One region of the Bacillus siamensis genome, then DNA from elsewhere that is predicted to be linked to it. Evidence: riboswitches for the same ligand, from Rfam matches in the RefSeq annotation. Region 1 holds a riboswitch; the other holds the start of a gene.

Region 1 (7,619 bases):
TCATGCTGAAAGATGATAAAACCTATCCCTTTATTAAAATCACCCATGAACGCCATCCGCGGCTTATTGTCACCCGCAATGTCAAAAAAGACAAAGGGCGCTATTTCGGCCCGTACCCGAATGTACAGGCGGCGCGGGAAACGAAAAAACTGCTGGACCGCCTTTATCCGCTCAGGAAGTGCTCAAATCTTCCGGACCGCGTCTGTCTCTATTACCATCTCGGACAATGCCTCGCTCCATGTGTAAAGGATATTTCTGAGGAGACAAACCGCGAGCTTGTGGAAGACATCACCCGCTTTTTAAAGGGAGGGCATAACGAGGTCAAAAAAGAGCTTGAAGAGAAAATGGCAGAGGCGGCGGAAAAGCTTGAATTTGAACGGGCTAAAGAATTCCGCGATCAGCTTGCTTACATCGAATCGACGATGGAAAAGCAGAAAATGACCATGAATGACCTTCTGGACCGCGATGTGTTCGCTTATGCGTACGATAAAGGCTGGATGTGCGTTCAAGTCTTTTTCATACGCCAAGGAAAGCTGATCGAACGCGATGTCAGCATGTTTCCGATGTACCAGGAAGCGGATGAAGAATTTCTGACCTTCATCGGCCAGTTCTATTCGAAAAACAATCACTTTCTGCCCAAGGAAATTCTGGTGCCTGACAGCGTTGACAGGGACATGATCAGCGAGCTTTTGGAAACCGCCGTGCATCAGCCGAAAAAAGGCCCGAAAAAAGAACTGCTTCTGCTTGCGCACAAAAACGCGAAAATCGCCCTGAGGGAAAAGTTCTCATTAATCGAGCGGGATGAGGAACGGTCAATCGGTGCAGCCGAACGGCTCGGCGAAGCATTGAACATTTACACGCCGCACCGGATTGAAGCGTTTGACAACTCCAATATTCAAGGCACAAACCCTGTATCGGCCATGATTGTCTTTATTGACGGAAAACCGAATAAAAAGGAATACCGCAAATATAAAATCAAAACCGTAACAGGGCCTGACGATTACGGATCAATGAGAGAAGTCGTCAGAAGAAGATATTCGAGGGTGCTCCGCGAAAATCTCCCGCTGCCGGATTTAATCATCATTGACGGCGGAAAAGGGCAGATTAACGCGGCGCGCGACGTGCTTGAGAATGAGCTCGGCCTTGATGTCCCGGTAGCGGGATTGGCGAAAGATGACAAACACCGAACATCCAACCTTCTGATCGGCGACCCGCTTGAACCGGTATTTCTGGAGCGGAACAGCCAGGAATTTTACCTGCTTCAGCGCATTCAGGATGAAGTTCACCGTTTTGCGATCAGCTTTCACAGACAGATCCGGGGAAAAAGCGCCTTTCAATCCGTATTGGATGATATCCCGGGGATCGGCGAAAAACGCAAAAAAATGCTCTTAAAGCATTTCGGTTCTGTCAAAAAGATGAAGGAAGCAAGTCTTGACGATATCAAAAAAGCCGGTGTGCCGGCTGCGGCCGCTCAGCTGCTGTTTGAAAAATTGAAAAAATAGTATTGTGCTTTTCTGAAAAGTCTGCTAGAATGTGAACTAATTTCATAAGATCGTGTTATATGGTGAAGATAGAGGTGCGAACTTCAATAGTATGCCTTTGGAGAATGATGGATTCTGCGAAAAAGGCTGAAAGGGGAGTTCGCCGAAGTGAAACACATCCCATCGGTGTGCTTTGCTGGCTTTGCATTAAATAAATGTAAAGCTGTCAAGAATTCATTTTCTTGGAGGGCTATCTCGTTGTTCATAATCAATCGTAATGATATGAAAAAGCAATGAGAGCTATTCCTCTCATTGCTTTTTTTATTGTGGACACAACGCTCTTTTCTCCTCACCCGCACGAACCAAAATGTAAAGGGTGGTCTAGTATGGGTCTTATCGTACAAAAATTCGGAGGCACTTCCGTCGGCTCTGCCGAAAAAATTCAAAATGCCGCAAATCGCGCCATTGCTGAAAAGAAAAAAGGACATGACGTCGTAGTCGTCGTTTCGGCAATGGGAAAATCAACCGACGCGCTCGTTAATCTGGCGGCGGAAATGACATCTGAGCCAAGCAGACGCGAGATGGATATGCTTCTGTCTACGGGAGAGCAGGTCACGATTTCGCTTTTGGCCATGGCGCTTCAAGAAAAAGGATATGACGCCGTCTCTTATACGGGCTGGCAGGCGGGTGTCCGCACGGAGGCTGTCCACGGCAATGCGAGAATTACGGATATTGATATCACCGCAATTCAGGCGCAGCTTGCAGAAGGCAGGATTACAGTTGTCGCCGGTTTCCAGGGAGTAACCGAAGACGGCGGCATCACGACGCTCGGACGGGGCGGTTCCGATACGACGGCGGTCGCTCTTGCCGCAGCTTTAAAAGCGGATAAATGCGACATTTACACGGATGTTCCGGGCGTGTTTACGACAGATCCGCGGTACGTCCGGTCAGCGAGAAAACTGGCGGGAATTTCTTACGATGAAATGCTGGAGCTTGCAAATCTCGGAGCGGGTGTTCTGCACCCGCGGGCGGTTGAGTTTGCGAAAAACTACCAAGTGCCTTTGGAAGTGCGGTCAAGCACGGAACATGAAGCTGGAACATTAATTGAGGAGGAATCATCAATGGAGCAGAATTTAATCGTCAGAGGAATTGCATTTGAAGACCAGATTACAAGGGTGTCCGTCACGGGCCTGACAAGCGGGCTGACAACACTTTCAACGATCTTCACCGCGCTGGCGAAACGAAACATCAACGTTGACATCATTATTCAGACACAAGCGGACAATGGGGAAGCAGACATTTCTTTCTCAGTGAAAACGGAAGATTCCGCGCAAACGGTCGCTGTGCTTGAAGAATATAAAAACGCGCTTGACTATGAAAAAATTGAAACTGAAAGAAAGCTGGCGAAAGTATCCATTGTCGGATCAGGCATGGTCTCTAATCCCGGCGTCGCCGCGGACATGTTTGCCGTACTGGCGGAAAAAAATGTACAAGTCAAAATGGTCAGCACATCTGAAATAAAAGTATCAGCGGTTGTCAGTGACAATGATATGGTGAAAGCAGTCGAAGCGCTTCATGATGCGTTTGAGCTTTCTAAACAGCCGTCTGCCGTATAAACGGGCAGGCAAAAAGGCGGGACTTTTAAGTCACCGCCTTTTTTCAATTATACAGGGTCCTTCATATCCCATTTCACGGTCAGGACGACTTTATCCGCTCTCTTTTTGACCTGTTCATAAGATTCTGCAATCTGATCGTTCATCAATTGAATCTGTTCGGCTATAAAACCGGCTTCAAGCTGAAAACACGGCTCTTTCTGGTGTTTGAGCCTGCTGGAAACGAGCGGTCCTTCCAGTTCAAATTCCAGCTCTTGCTTTTTTGATCCTGTATTTGTCAAAGTTCCCCAGCCGGCTTTTTCAAAAAAGGCGGGGATTTCTTCCCATGATTGAAGAGGAAATTTGCGGGCGAGGCGTTTCCCCGCCCAATACATCATGGATGAATGCTCCGGGCCGAGGATATCCGGAAGCACGATTTCCCGGATTAATTCGTAGCCGTATGCGCTGACGCCGAGTTCAGTTAAAGGTTCTAAAGCTGCTTCATAATTATTCTTCATATTATGTATTCCCCTCTCTCCTTCGTTTATTATAGCTTAAACAGGGGGGAGGATTACAGGATGATCCTATAAAACACGTGAAAAAAAGTGAAAAAGGTATTGCAGGAAAATAAAATTTTCACGTCAAATAATCAATTCCGAAAATTATAATTTATGTACACGTTTTCTTGACGCCCTTTTGAGGGAGGAGTAAAATGAAATTGTCAATAAATTTTAATAAAGTGCTTACAATTGAAACGAAGTGGGGGCAGAGATTTTAGCACATTTCGCACTTAAATCAAACAGGGGGTAAAGTAATGTCTGGGAACAGAGAGTTTTATTTTCGAAGATTGCATTCCTTGCTCGGTGTGATTCCGGTCGGCATCTTTTTGATCCAGCATTTAGTCGTCAACCAATTTGCCGCAAGGGGAGCGGATGCGTTTAACAAGGCGGCCGGCTTTATGGACAGTCTGCCGTTCAGGTATGCGTTAGAAATTTTTATTATTTTCTTACCTTTAATTTATCATGCGGTTTACGGTGTGTACATAGCATTTACTGCGAAAAACAACGCTGGCCACTACAGCTATTTCAGAAACTGGATGTTTGTGCTTCAGCGTGTCACCGGTATTCTCACCCTTATTTTCGTCAGCTGGCATGTGTGGCAGACGCGGATTGCCGCACAGATGGGCGCTGAAGTCAACTTCGATATGATGGCGAATATTCTGAGCTCGCCGTTTATGCTCGGATTTTACATTGTAGGCGTTTTATCAGTTATTTTTCACTTTTCAAACGGCTTATGGTCTTTTGCGGTCACATGGGGGATCACGGTCACGCCGCGTTCTCAAAGAATTTCGACTTACGTTACGCTGATTATATTTTTAGCGCTTTCATACGTGGGTCTAAAAGCGATTTTTGCGTTTGTGTAAGAGAACTAGATTACTAGAGGGAGAGGGGCTATCATGAGTCAATCAAGCATTATCGTAGTCGGCGGGGGTCTTGCCGGCCTCATGGCGACAATTAAAGCAGCGGAATCAGGTACGGCCGTTAAATTGTTTTCCATCGTTCCGGTCAAACGCTCTCACTCGGTCTGCGCGCAGGGCGGGATAAACGGAGCTGTCAACACAAAAGGGGAAGGAGACTCTCCGTTTGAGCATTTTGATGACACGGTTTACGGAGGCGACTTTTTAGCAAACCAGCCGCCTGTAAAAGCGATGTGTGAAGCGGCGCCGTCCATTATCCACTTATTGGACCGCATGGGGGTTATGTTTAACAGAACGCCGGAAGGGCTCTTGGACTTCCGCCGTTTCGGGGGTACACAGCATCACAGAACAGCATACGCGGGAGCGACGACGGGTCAGCAGCTTCTTTACGCACTGGACGAGCAGGTGCGCAGATATGAAGTGGCGGGTCTCGTCACAAAATACGAAGGCTGGGAATTCCTCGGCGCCGTTCTTGACGATGAGCACACGTGCCGCGGTATCGTAGCCCAAAATCTGACCAATATGCAAATCGAGTCATTCCGTTCTGACGCTGTTATTATGGCGACGGGAGGACCCGGAATTGTATTCGGCAAATCAACAAACAGCATGATCAACACGGGATCTGCCGCATCAATCGTTTATCAGCAGGGCGCTTACTACGCTAACGGAGAATTTATTCAAATTCACCCGACTGCCATTCCCGGAGACGATAAACTCCGTCTGATGAGTGAATCGGCGCGCGGCGAGGGCGGAAGAGTCTGGACGTATAAAGACGGAAAACCTTGGTACTTCCTTGAGGAAAAATATCCGGCTTACGGAAACCTTGTGCCGCGGGATATTGCGACACGCGAAATCTTTGACGTGTGCGTGAACCAGAAGCTCGGCATCAATGGAGAAAACATGGTGTATCTCGATCTTTCGCACAAAGATCCGAAAGAGCTTGACGTTAAGCTCGGCGGCATTATCGAAATCTATGAAAAATTCATGGGAGATGACCCGCGCAAGCTTCCGATGAAAATTTTCCCTGCCGTTCACTATTCAATGGGCGGCCTGTGGGTCGATTATGATCAGATGACAAGCATCCGCGGACTGTTCGCGGCGGGTGAATGTGATTATTCAATGCACGGAGGAAACCGTTTAGGGGCAAACTCTCTGCTTTCCGCCATTTACGGAGGAATGGTTGCCGGTCCGAATGCGGTGAAATATGTTTCCGGACTTGAAACATCAGCTGAAGATCTGTCTTCTTCATTATTTGATTCCTACGTGAAAAAAGAAGAAGAAAAATGGGCAGACATCATGAAGATGGACGGCGATGAAAATGCCTACGTGCTTCACCGTGAACTCGGAGAATGGATGACGGCCAACGTAACGGTGGTCCGCCACAATGACAAGCTTTTGAAAACGGATGATAAAATCCAAGAGCTGATGGAACGCTTTAAGAAAATCAATATTAATGATACGACAAAATGGAGCAACCAAGGGGCGATGTTCACCCGCCAGTTCTCCAATATGCTTCAGCTTGCCAGAGTCATCACGCTCGGCGCATATAACCGAAATGAAAGCCGGGGAGCGCACTATAAACCGGATTTCCCTGAAAGAAATGACGATGAGTGGCTCAAAACGACAATGGCTAAACATGCCGGTCCGTTTGAAGCTCCGGAATTTGAATATCAGGATGTCGATGTATCACTGATTGCGCCCCGTAAACGCGACTACTCGAAGAAGAAGGTGGCGAAATAATCATGAGTGAGAAAAAGATACGGTTTATCATTACACGTCAGGATACGCCTGAAAGCGCGCCATACGATGAAGAATTTGAAATCAATTACCGCCCGAATCTGAACGTAATTTCCGCCTTGATGGAAATCCGCAGAAATCCCGTGAATGCAAAAGGGGAGAAAACTACTCCGGTCGCATGGGACATGAACTGTCTCGAGGAAGTATGCGGCGCCTGCTCCATGGTCATCAACGGCAGACCGCGCCAGTCATGCACGGCGCTGATTGATAAGCTGGAACAGCCGATCCGTCTGAAGCCGATGAAAACATTCCCGGTTGTCCGTGACCTTCAGGTTGACCGCAGCAGAATGTTTGATTCACTGAAAAAAGTGAAAGCATGGGTGCCGATAGACGGGACTTACGACTTGGGACCGGGACCGAGAATGCCGGAAAAACGCCGCCAGTGGGCATATGAGTTGTCTAAATGCATGACCTGCGGCGTCTGCCTTGAAGCCTGCCCTAATGTCAACAGCAAATCGAAGTTCATGGGGCCTGCCCCGATGTCGCAAGTGCGTCTATTTAACGCCCATCCGACGGGCGCGATGAACAAGTCAGAACGTTTAGAAGCTTTAATGACAGACGGCGGTCTCGGAGATTGCGGGAATTCACAAAACTGTGTTCAATCCTGCCCGAAAGGCATTCCGCTCACGACTTCAATCGCTGCTTTGAACAGAGATACCAACTTACAAGCATTCCGCAATTTCTTCGGAAGCGACAGAGTATAAGATATAGAAAAAGAGCCTCTTCCGCACGGGAGAGGTTTTTTTATAAGGAGCTGAAGGTGATGAAACAACCGCAATACATTGACATCCCGTTTGAAGAATGGAGACAGTCGTTTTCTTTCTTTACTGAAGTATCGGTTCGCTTTTCAGAAACGGATATGTTCGGCCATATGAATAATGTAACCCCTTTCATCTATTTTGAAGAAGCCCGGATCGCCTACTTTAAGCAGCGCGGCATGGAAGCGCAAAATGCGGAGACGATGACAGTCGTCGCAAGCCAGCAGTGTGACTATATGCGTCAGGTGATGCCGTATGAAAATCTGCGGATTTATGTCAAAGCAAGCTCTGTCGGAAATGCGTCCGTCACCCTTCATTACCTTGGAGAAAACGAGTCAGGCCTGCCGTGCTTTACCGGTTCCGTCGTTATGGTACAAGTATCAAAGACAAGCGGCAAAGCGGTCAGCTGGACGGAGCGGGAGAAAGGCATTCTGCTCGCCTGAACGGATAACTATTTCTTTAAGTGACGTCACCTCCGAAGCGGCTTTTACATATGATATCTTGACTATATAAA
Region 2 (7,619 bases), 520 kb from region 1:
CATATGTATGCAAAATGATTTTCATTCCTTCTCTGATGAAAGAATTATCATCCGCGATAATGACATTAATTTTCATAGCCGCACCCTTTGTGTTTTTGTTTCATTATATACCATCCGATTTTAAATCAAAAAGCCTCCCGGCGAAATGTGGTCGGAAGGCGGATCGGTCAAGCCGGTTTTTTCAGTTGGATGAAAAACAGCATCAGAAAAGAAATCATCATAATACAGATCACCCACACCCAGGCGAGTGTTTCATTGCCGGAATCCATGGCGACGTAAATCGCTGTCGGCAGCGTTTGGGTGACGCCCGGGATATTCCCCGCAAACATTAAAGTCGCCCCGAATTCACCGAGCGCCCTTGCGATACTGAGAATGCTTCCGGTCAAAAGGGACGGAAAGGCAAGCGGGACGGAAATGCGGGTGAATACCTGCCATCTGCCGGCTCCGTCTACTTTCGCCGCTCCTTCGATGTCAGAATCAACCGCGGCGAAACCCGTTTTGGCAGACTGATACATAAGCGGGAATGCGACAATGGCCGAAGCGATCACCGCGGCCCACCACGTGAAAATGACGGGCTGGTGAAAAATCCGCTCAATCGCCCGGCCGATAAAGCTGTGTTTCCCGAAAATGATAATGAGGATAAAGCCGACAACGGTAGGCGGAAGAACGAGCGGGAGCATAAACAGCGTCTCCACAGCCGTTTTTCCGGGAAATCGCGCTTTCGCCATCCAGGCGCCTGCAAGCGTTCCGAGAAGGATGACGGCGATGCCCGAAGCCAAAGCCACCTCAAAAGACAATACGACTGGGGTGAAAAATTCCGAAGCCGTAATGTTACTTGGCAGTAAATCCATATTTCTTAAACACTTTCATCGCTGCATCTGACTGCAGATACTGATAAAACGCTTCTGCTTCTTTACGGTGCTTTGTATCTTTGACGATGCCTAGCGGATACACGATCGGATCGTGTGTTTTCACCGGTGCTTCATCGGTGATTTTCACCTTTTTCGAAATCAGCGCGTCTGTTTTATAGACAAGCCCGGCATCGACATTTCCGGTTTCAACATAGGAAAGCACCTGGCGGACGTCTTTTGCATAGACGACCTTATCTTTTACCTTGTCCCACAGGGATAATTTAGTCAATGACTGTTTGGCGTATTGCCCGGCCGGAACGGATTCAGGCGTGCCGAGCGCGATTTTTTCCGTGCTGTCTTTTTTCAGGTCATTCAGATGTGTAAGGTGTGCGCTGTTTTTCTCAGGCACGATCATGACCAGATCGTTTTTCAAAAGGTCCGTGCTGTCCTTTTTGTCGATATCGCCGTCTTGAACAAGCTTTTCGAATTTATCCTCGGCTGCCGAGAAGAATAAATCAGCTCCCGCGCCTTGGGAAATTTGTTTTTGCAGTGTGCCTGATGATCCGAAGTTGTCTTGAATGGCCACATTTGAATGTGATTTTTCGTAGTTGGTTTGGATTTCTTTAAGCGCGTCCTGAGCGCTCGCCGCCGCGGAAACGGTCAGTGTTACTTTTTCGTTTTGTCCGCCTTTGGCCGATTGTCCGGATGAGCAGCCCGCAGTTGCGAGGAAAACGCCCATAACCGCAGTTGTGAATAGTGTCGCTTTCTTTTTCAACATTGTGCACCCCTTATAACTGAATATCATTAGATCAAACTAATTATAACGTAATTGTACGTGAGGGTGCGGTTTTTTTTCAATATCTGAACCGTTATAATAAAAACGGAGCGTGATAATATGACAGAAGCCACTTCCTATACAATAGAAGAAGTTGCGGGCCTTTTGAAGGTCTCAAAACTGACAGTATATGATTTGATAAAAAAAGGACTCATTTCGGCGTACAGGGTCGGAAGACAGATGAGGGTCGATGAAGAAGACTTAAAACAATATAAAGCAAACATGAGGATGTCTAAAGAGCCATCAGCAGTCAAGGCGGCTGACCCGCCCCGCAGGCCGGAGCCGGAAAAAAGGCAGTCTGTTATCATCAGCGGCCAGGATGTGTCGATGGATCTCCTCAGCAAACAGCTGGAACAAAAAATACAGGCGTCCCCGCTCCGCAAGTACAGCGGCAGCTTAAACAGCCTGATCGAGATGTACCGGGGAGCCTGCGACATCGTCAGTCTGCATCTGTATGATGGGGAGACGGGGGAGTATAACATCCCGTATGTGAAGCGCATTCTTTCAGGAGAGCCATTTGCGCTCTTTCATGTCGTGCTTCGGCAGGCCGGATTATACGTGAAAAAGGGCAATCCGCTGAACATTCAGGGCTTTCAGGATTTGAGCAGGAAGGATGTCCGTATCGTCAATCGCGAAAAAGGATCAGGCGCGAGGGTGCTGCTGGACGAACAGCTCAGATCATTCGGCATCACGCCGTCTGAGGTTGCCGGCTACCATGACATTGTCACGGATCATTTGTCAGCGGCTTCACAAGTATCAGGCGGAAAAGCGGATGCGGGAATCGGTTCGCAGCATGCGGCGCATATAGCCGGCACGGATTTTATCCCGGTAATCAGTGAGCAGTACGATGTGGTCGTTTTAAAACAAAACCGGGAGCTTGTTCAAAGCGTGCAGGACATTCTCAATTCCGGGGAATTCAAGTCTCAGCTTTCTCAATTATCCGGATATGATACGAAAATGACCGGTCGGCTCATATATGAAACATAAAAAACCCCTCCAATGACGGAGGGATTTTTTTATTGTTTGTAAAACCGCAGCAGGTCGCCGTTTAATATTTTATCGGAGAGCATCAGTTCTTGTTCCGCTTTTTCTTTCTCATCGCTGCACACGCCTATGTCAGAAAGCGGTTCGCCCGTTTTGCGGCTGTAACACGTATTTTTCGTATAAATATGATCACCCGTGATAAAGCTGCCGTTTCTCAGCACAGCAAATGGAGTCCGCTCTTTGGAAAACAGGTCATTGCCGAACTGAATGCTGCCTTTCGTTTCAATGCCGAGCAGATGAAGCAGCGTCGGTCTTACATCAACCTGTCCCGCGGCGGAAGCGATCGTTTCCGGCTCACGGTCGGTCACCCCGGGAATATGAATGATAAACGGCACGCGCTGGAGCTGAACCGTATCAAACGGCGTGATTTCTTCTTTTCCCAAGAATTCGGCAAGTCCTTTATTGTGGGCTTCGGATATGCCGTAATGATCTCCCATCAGGACGATCATCGCGTTGTCATACAGCCCTTCTTTTTTCAGCTTGTTGAAAAAGTGTTTTAGCGCCTCATCTTCATAGCGGACCGTCGTCACATAACGGTTTAACAAATCACTGCTTGTGTCCGGTTCCTCAATGAGCTGATCCTGTTTATCAATTTCAAAAGGAAAATGGTTGGTCAAAGTCAGCAGGCTTGCGTAAAACGGCTGCGGAAGCTTCTTTAATTTTTCCGCTGACTGTTCGAGAAATTCCTTGTCCTTCAGACCCCAGCCCGTTGAATTTTCCGGTGTCACCTTAAATTCATCCGCGTCGAAAAAACGGTCGATGCCGAATGCCCCGTACATCTCATCCCGGTTCCAAAAGGCTTTATGATTGGCATGCAGAACGGCCGAATAGTACTGATGGTCTTTTAACGTATGGTACAGCGTATTGAACCGGTGGCCGCTTTTGGTGAAAAAAACGGCGCCGCTTGAAGACGGATACAGCGAATTCGCAGTAATGAATTCTGAATCTGAGGTTTTTCCCTGTTCGGTCTGCTGATAAAAGTGAGTGAAGTCATAGCTTTTTTTCCGCAGCTTATTCATAAACGGGGTAATCTCCCGCCCGTTGACCCGTTCATCCATCACAAAACGCTGTGTTGATTCAAGCGTGACAAAAATCACATTACGCCCTTTAGCAAGCCCGAACTTTGCATCGGACGGGCGGCTGTAGTCGGCTTGGGTGTAGTTCGCGACCGCGGCAAGACTGTCTTCGTCGGCAAACGCTTTAGCCCCTGCATTCAGCGTCTGCGAAATGGTGTCATACAAATGAAAGTGGAACAGGCCGATTCCTTTTACGAGCGCTTCACGATCAAAAGGATGCCTGAACAGCTTCGGCTGCTCGGCCTCAGACAGCGCAAGGTTGCACAGCATGAGGCCGGCTGATGCCCACGCATACGCTTTAACAGTCCGGGCGCCCGCTTTTCCCTTTCCGGCTTTATGTTTTCCCGCTAGGTAAAACAGAACCGCAATATCCGCGAATAAAGCGATGTACAGCGGGTGAAACAGCTCTTGGACGCTGCTTCCCATATCGCCCATATTGCTCGCCTGAAACAAAACCGGTATGGTGATAAAATCAATATAAAACCCGTAAAACACCGTATTCGCGATTAAAATCCCCGTCAGCATCACATTCGCCGAAAGCAGAAAGATCCGCTGCTTTTTTTCTGTCAGCAGCGGGCCGATGCCGAACAGCGGCACAATAAAGCTCAGCGGATTAATGAGAAGCAGACATTCCTCAAGAACCGAATTGTTCTGCAGATCAAAACCGAGCTTGTAAACGGCGTATGTTTTTATCCACATGAACAGGATGGACAGGCATAAAAACCGATGATTGCTGAAAAAGGATTTTTTCATATGTATGACTCCTCACCCTAAAAGCGAAAAGACGCTTTTTGTTTAAGAGATGCGGCCGTGAACCAATTCGTATAAATAATAGCAGGATACAATCGTTAACCCGGCCAGCACAAGCTGCTCCGAAAAGCTCCCCGTCCTCATATAAAGGGGAAGACGGAAGCGGATGGCGGACGGAAACAGCAGTTTAATGCCGTTGACGGTCCATGCGTCAAGCACAAGGTGGCTTGCCATTCCGATCATCAGTCCGGCGGAGATGCTCGGATTCGGGATATAGGCTGCCGTGATGAAAAACATAATAAGCATAAACAGCAGACTGTGTGTAAACGTTCTGTGGCCGAACACCGTGCTTACGATTTTGGACAGAACGGGCAGCGTTCTGCCGATTTTGCTTTTCGTGTGGCAAATATCGGGAATCAGCGCCCCGAGGGCACCCGCAGAGGTCATAAGGACCGGATCATACCCGTAATAATACGCAATTGCGGAACAAGAAGCGATGCCTCCCATGATGTGTGTTTTTCCTGTCATTTTTCGCTTCTCCTTTTTATTTTTGCCAAAATCCCCTGAATTACAAATATATCAAGAGAATGCATGTTTGATCAACAAACTTTACCTGTTCCGCCAAAAGGAAGGAGAACGGATTCCGCATATTCTGCCGCGGAAAAAGACACATTATAGGTGTACCTATATTTGATAAAGAGGTGATACAGATGGCTTTCTTTAACAAAGAAAAAGGCAAAAACAGCGATAAAAACAAAAACGTCATTCAAGGTGCGCTTGATGACGCCAGTGCAGCTTTGAAAGACGATCCGCTTCAAGAAGCTGTTCAAAAGAAAAAAAACAACCGCTGACTATATAAAACGGGTAGGGCGAATGCTCTATCCGTTTTCCGTCTAATTTTTCCCTTTGACAGATCTTTTTATCTCTGATAACCTCTGAGTAGAATTGAATGATAAAAATCCTCACTCTTTCTCGGTGAGGTAGAGGTTGCGCTTGATGATGAGTCGCACATGCCAGGCTGATAAGGGGCCGCAAAACATGTGTTAAAGGCATCAGCGCCGAAGTGTAAAGAAAGCCGATCCTTCTTTATGCTGGGACTGTATCTGAATAAGTGCAGGACTGCCGCGTGCTTTTTCGCGGAGGGCTATCCGGAGATCAAGGGTGTGTGTTTCTTTAAGCATGGACTTTTGTTCAGGCTTTTTTTGTGTGTAAATATGGTCTCGGGGTCTGGTCCGTACGAATGAACAACCAGGAGGTACAGGAATGGAACAGACGAAAAAATGGGGTTTTTGGTTATTAACGGCATTTGTCGTAGGAAATATGGTAGGCTCGGGCATCTTTTCCCTTCCGAGCACGCTCGCAAAAATCGCGAGCCCGTTCGGCGCTACATCGGCATGGCTTTTAACGGGAGCCGGTGTGTTAATGATCGCGCTTGTCTTCGGTCACTTATCCATCCGCAAGCCTGAGCTGACGGCGGGGCCGCAAAGCTATGCGAGAGCGCTGTTCAGTGATCGGAAAAAAGGGAACGCAGCCGGTTTCACGATGGTGTGGGGCTACTGGGTGGCGAGCTGGATCAGCAACGTGGCGATCATCACCAGCCTTGCCGGATATTTAACTTCTTTTTTCCCGATTTTAACGGATAAGCGTGAAATGTTTTCAATCGGCGGTCAGGCGGTTACACTTGGCCAGCTGCTGACATTTGCCGTATGTACGGTTTTATTATGGGGCACTCACACGATTCTCGTTTCCAGCATGAACGGTGCGAGTAAATTAAATTTCGTTACGACGTTTTCAAAGGTATTAGGATTTATCTTCTTTATCATTGCAGGTTTGTTTGTATTTCAAACGTCGTTTTTTGATCATTTTTATTTTCCGGTTCAGACAGGTCCTCACACGGTTGAGGGAATCGGCGGTCAGGTCCACAATGCGGCGATTTCAACATTATGGGCGTTCGTCGGAATTGAATCGGCAGTCATCTTATCCGGGCGCGCCCGTTCGCAGCGCGACGTGAAACGCGCCACCATTACCGGCTTATTGATCGCGCTCAGCATCTATATTATCGTGACATTGATTACGATGGGCGTGCTTCCGCATGGTAAGCTTGTCGGCTCGGAAAAACCGTTTGTTGACGTATTATACGCGATCGTCGGCAATGCGGGAAGCATCATCATGGCGATTTTGGCGATCCTCTGTCTGTTCGGGACGATGCTCGGCTGGATTCTTCTCGGCTCTGAAGTTCCGTATCAAGCCGCGAAATCAGGAGACTTTCCCGCCGCTTTTGCAAAAACGAATAAACAGGGAAGCCCGGTTGTGTCGTTAATCGTCACGAATGTGATGTCACAGATCTTTATCTTTTCGGTTATTTCCCGGACAATCAGTGACGCGTTTACGTTTTTAACAACGGCGGCGACACTCGCTTATCTGATTCCGTATCTCGTATCTGCGTTTTACAGCCTGAAGCTCGTGCTGACGGGTGAAACGTATGACGAAATCAAGGGTTCAAGAGTGAAGGACGGTTTCATCGCCATCCTTGCCTGCATTTATTCTTTTTACGTCATTATTACCGGAACGGCCGATTTAACGACCTTTATTCTCGGGATCGGACTGTTTTTCGTCGGTCTGCTGTTATATCCTTTCGTTTCAAAGAAATTTGCAAACAACAGACAATCCGTATAAAAAAAGACATCTCACGTCTGTGGGATGTCTTTTTTGGTGTCAGCGGTTACTTTTTGACGGCGTGTATATAATGAATGGTCTCGAATGCGGTTAAATGGTCAGTGCGCCCGCTGAAAAAACGGTCATTGATAACCGCTGGAGATAAATGTTCATAAATAAGCAGGCATGATGATTCTAACATTTTTTCAATTTCTTTATAGCTGAAACACGACAGCATCGGTTCTCCGCCTGCCGCAGCCATTTTCACCATGTTCTCCACTCTGTTTGACAGTCCTTTTTCTTCAAAGAGCGATTCATCCGCATAATCAAACACGATAGAGCTGCCGGGCGGGACTTCGGCAAATAATTGTGTAAGCAGGCGGGCCAGATGCTTTTTCGTAAGATAAT

Evidence for each region. Region 1 has a riboswitch for lysine ahead of ABDB98_RS13015 (aspartate kinase). Riboswitches for the same ligand answer to the same signal wherever they lie in the genome.
Region 2: linked by a shared signal. The riboswitch ahead of ABDB98_RS15735 (amino acid permease) and the one ahead of ABDB98_RS13015 (aspartate kinase) in region 1 are both predicted to bind lysine.

What each region holds. Positions count from the first base shown of each region.
Region 1 covers NZ_CP155579.1:2,659,174-2,666,792, reverse strand. The annotation lists gene uvrC (excinuclease ABC subunit UvrC) at 1-1,502, shown strand, start outside; lysine riboswitch at 1,564-1,742, shown strand; gene ABDB98_RS13015 (aspartate kinase) at 1,868-3,097, shown strand; gene ABDB98_RS13010 (YslB family protein) at 3,145-3,591, opposite strand; gene sdhC (succinate dehydrogenase cytochrome B558) at 3,888-4,496, shown strand; gene sdhA (succinate dehydrogenase flavoprotein subunit) at 4,530-6,290, shown strand; gene sdhB (succinate dehydrogenase iron-sulfur subunit) at 6,293-7,051, shown strand; gene ABDB98_RS12990 (acyl-CoA thioesterase) at 7,111-7,548, shown strand.
Region 2 covers NZ_CP155579.1:3,177,829-3,185,447, reverse strand. The annotation lists gene ABDB98_RS15770 (response regulator transcription factor) at 1-76, opposite strand, end outside; gene modB (molybdate ABC transporter permease subunit) at 168-851, opposite strand; gene modA (molybdate ABC transporter substrate-binding protein) at 832-1,629, opposite strand; gene ABDB98_RS15755 (substrate-binding domain-containing protein) at 1,747-2,673, shown strand; gene ABDB98_RS15750 (LTA synthase family protein) at 2,703-4,559, opposite strand; gene ABDB98_RS15745 (metal-dependent hydrolase) at 4,602-5,084, opposite strand; gene sspJ (small acid-soluble spore protein SspJ) at 5,267-5,407, shown strand; lysine riboswitch at 5,530-5,711, shown strand; gene ABDB98_RS15735 (amino acid permease) at 5,820-7,232, shown strand; gene ABDB98_RS15730 (class I SAM-dependent methyltransferase) at 7,279-7,619, opposite strand, start outside.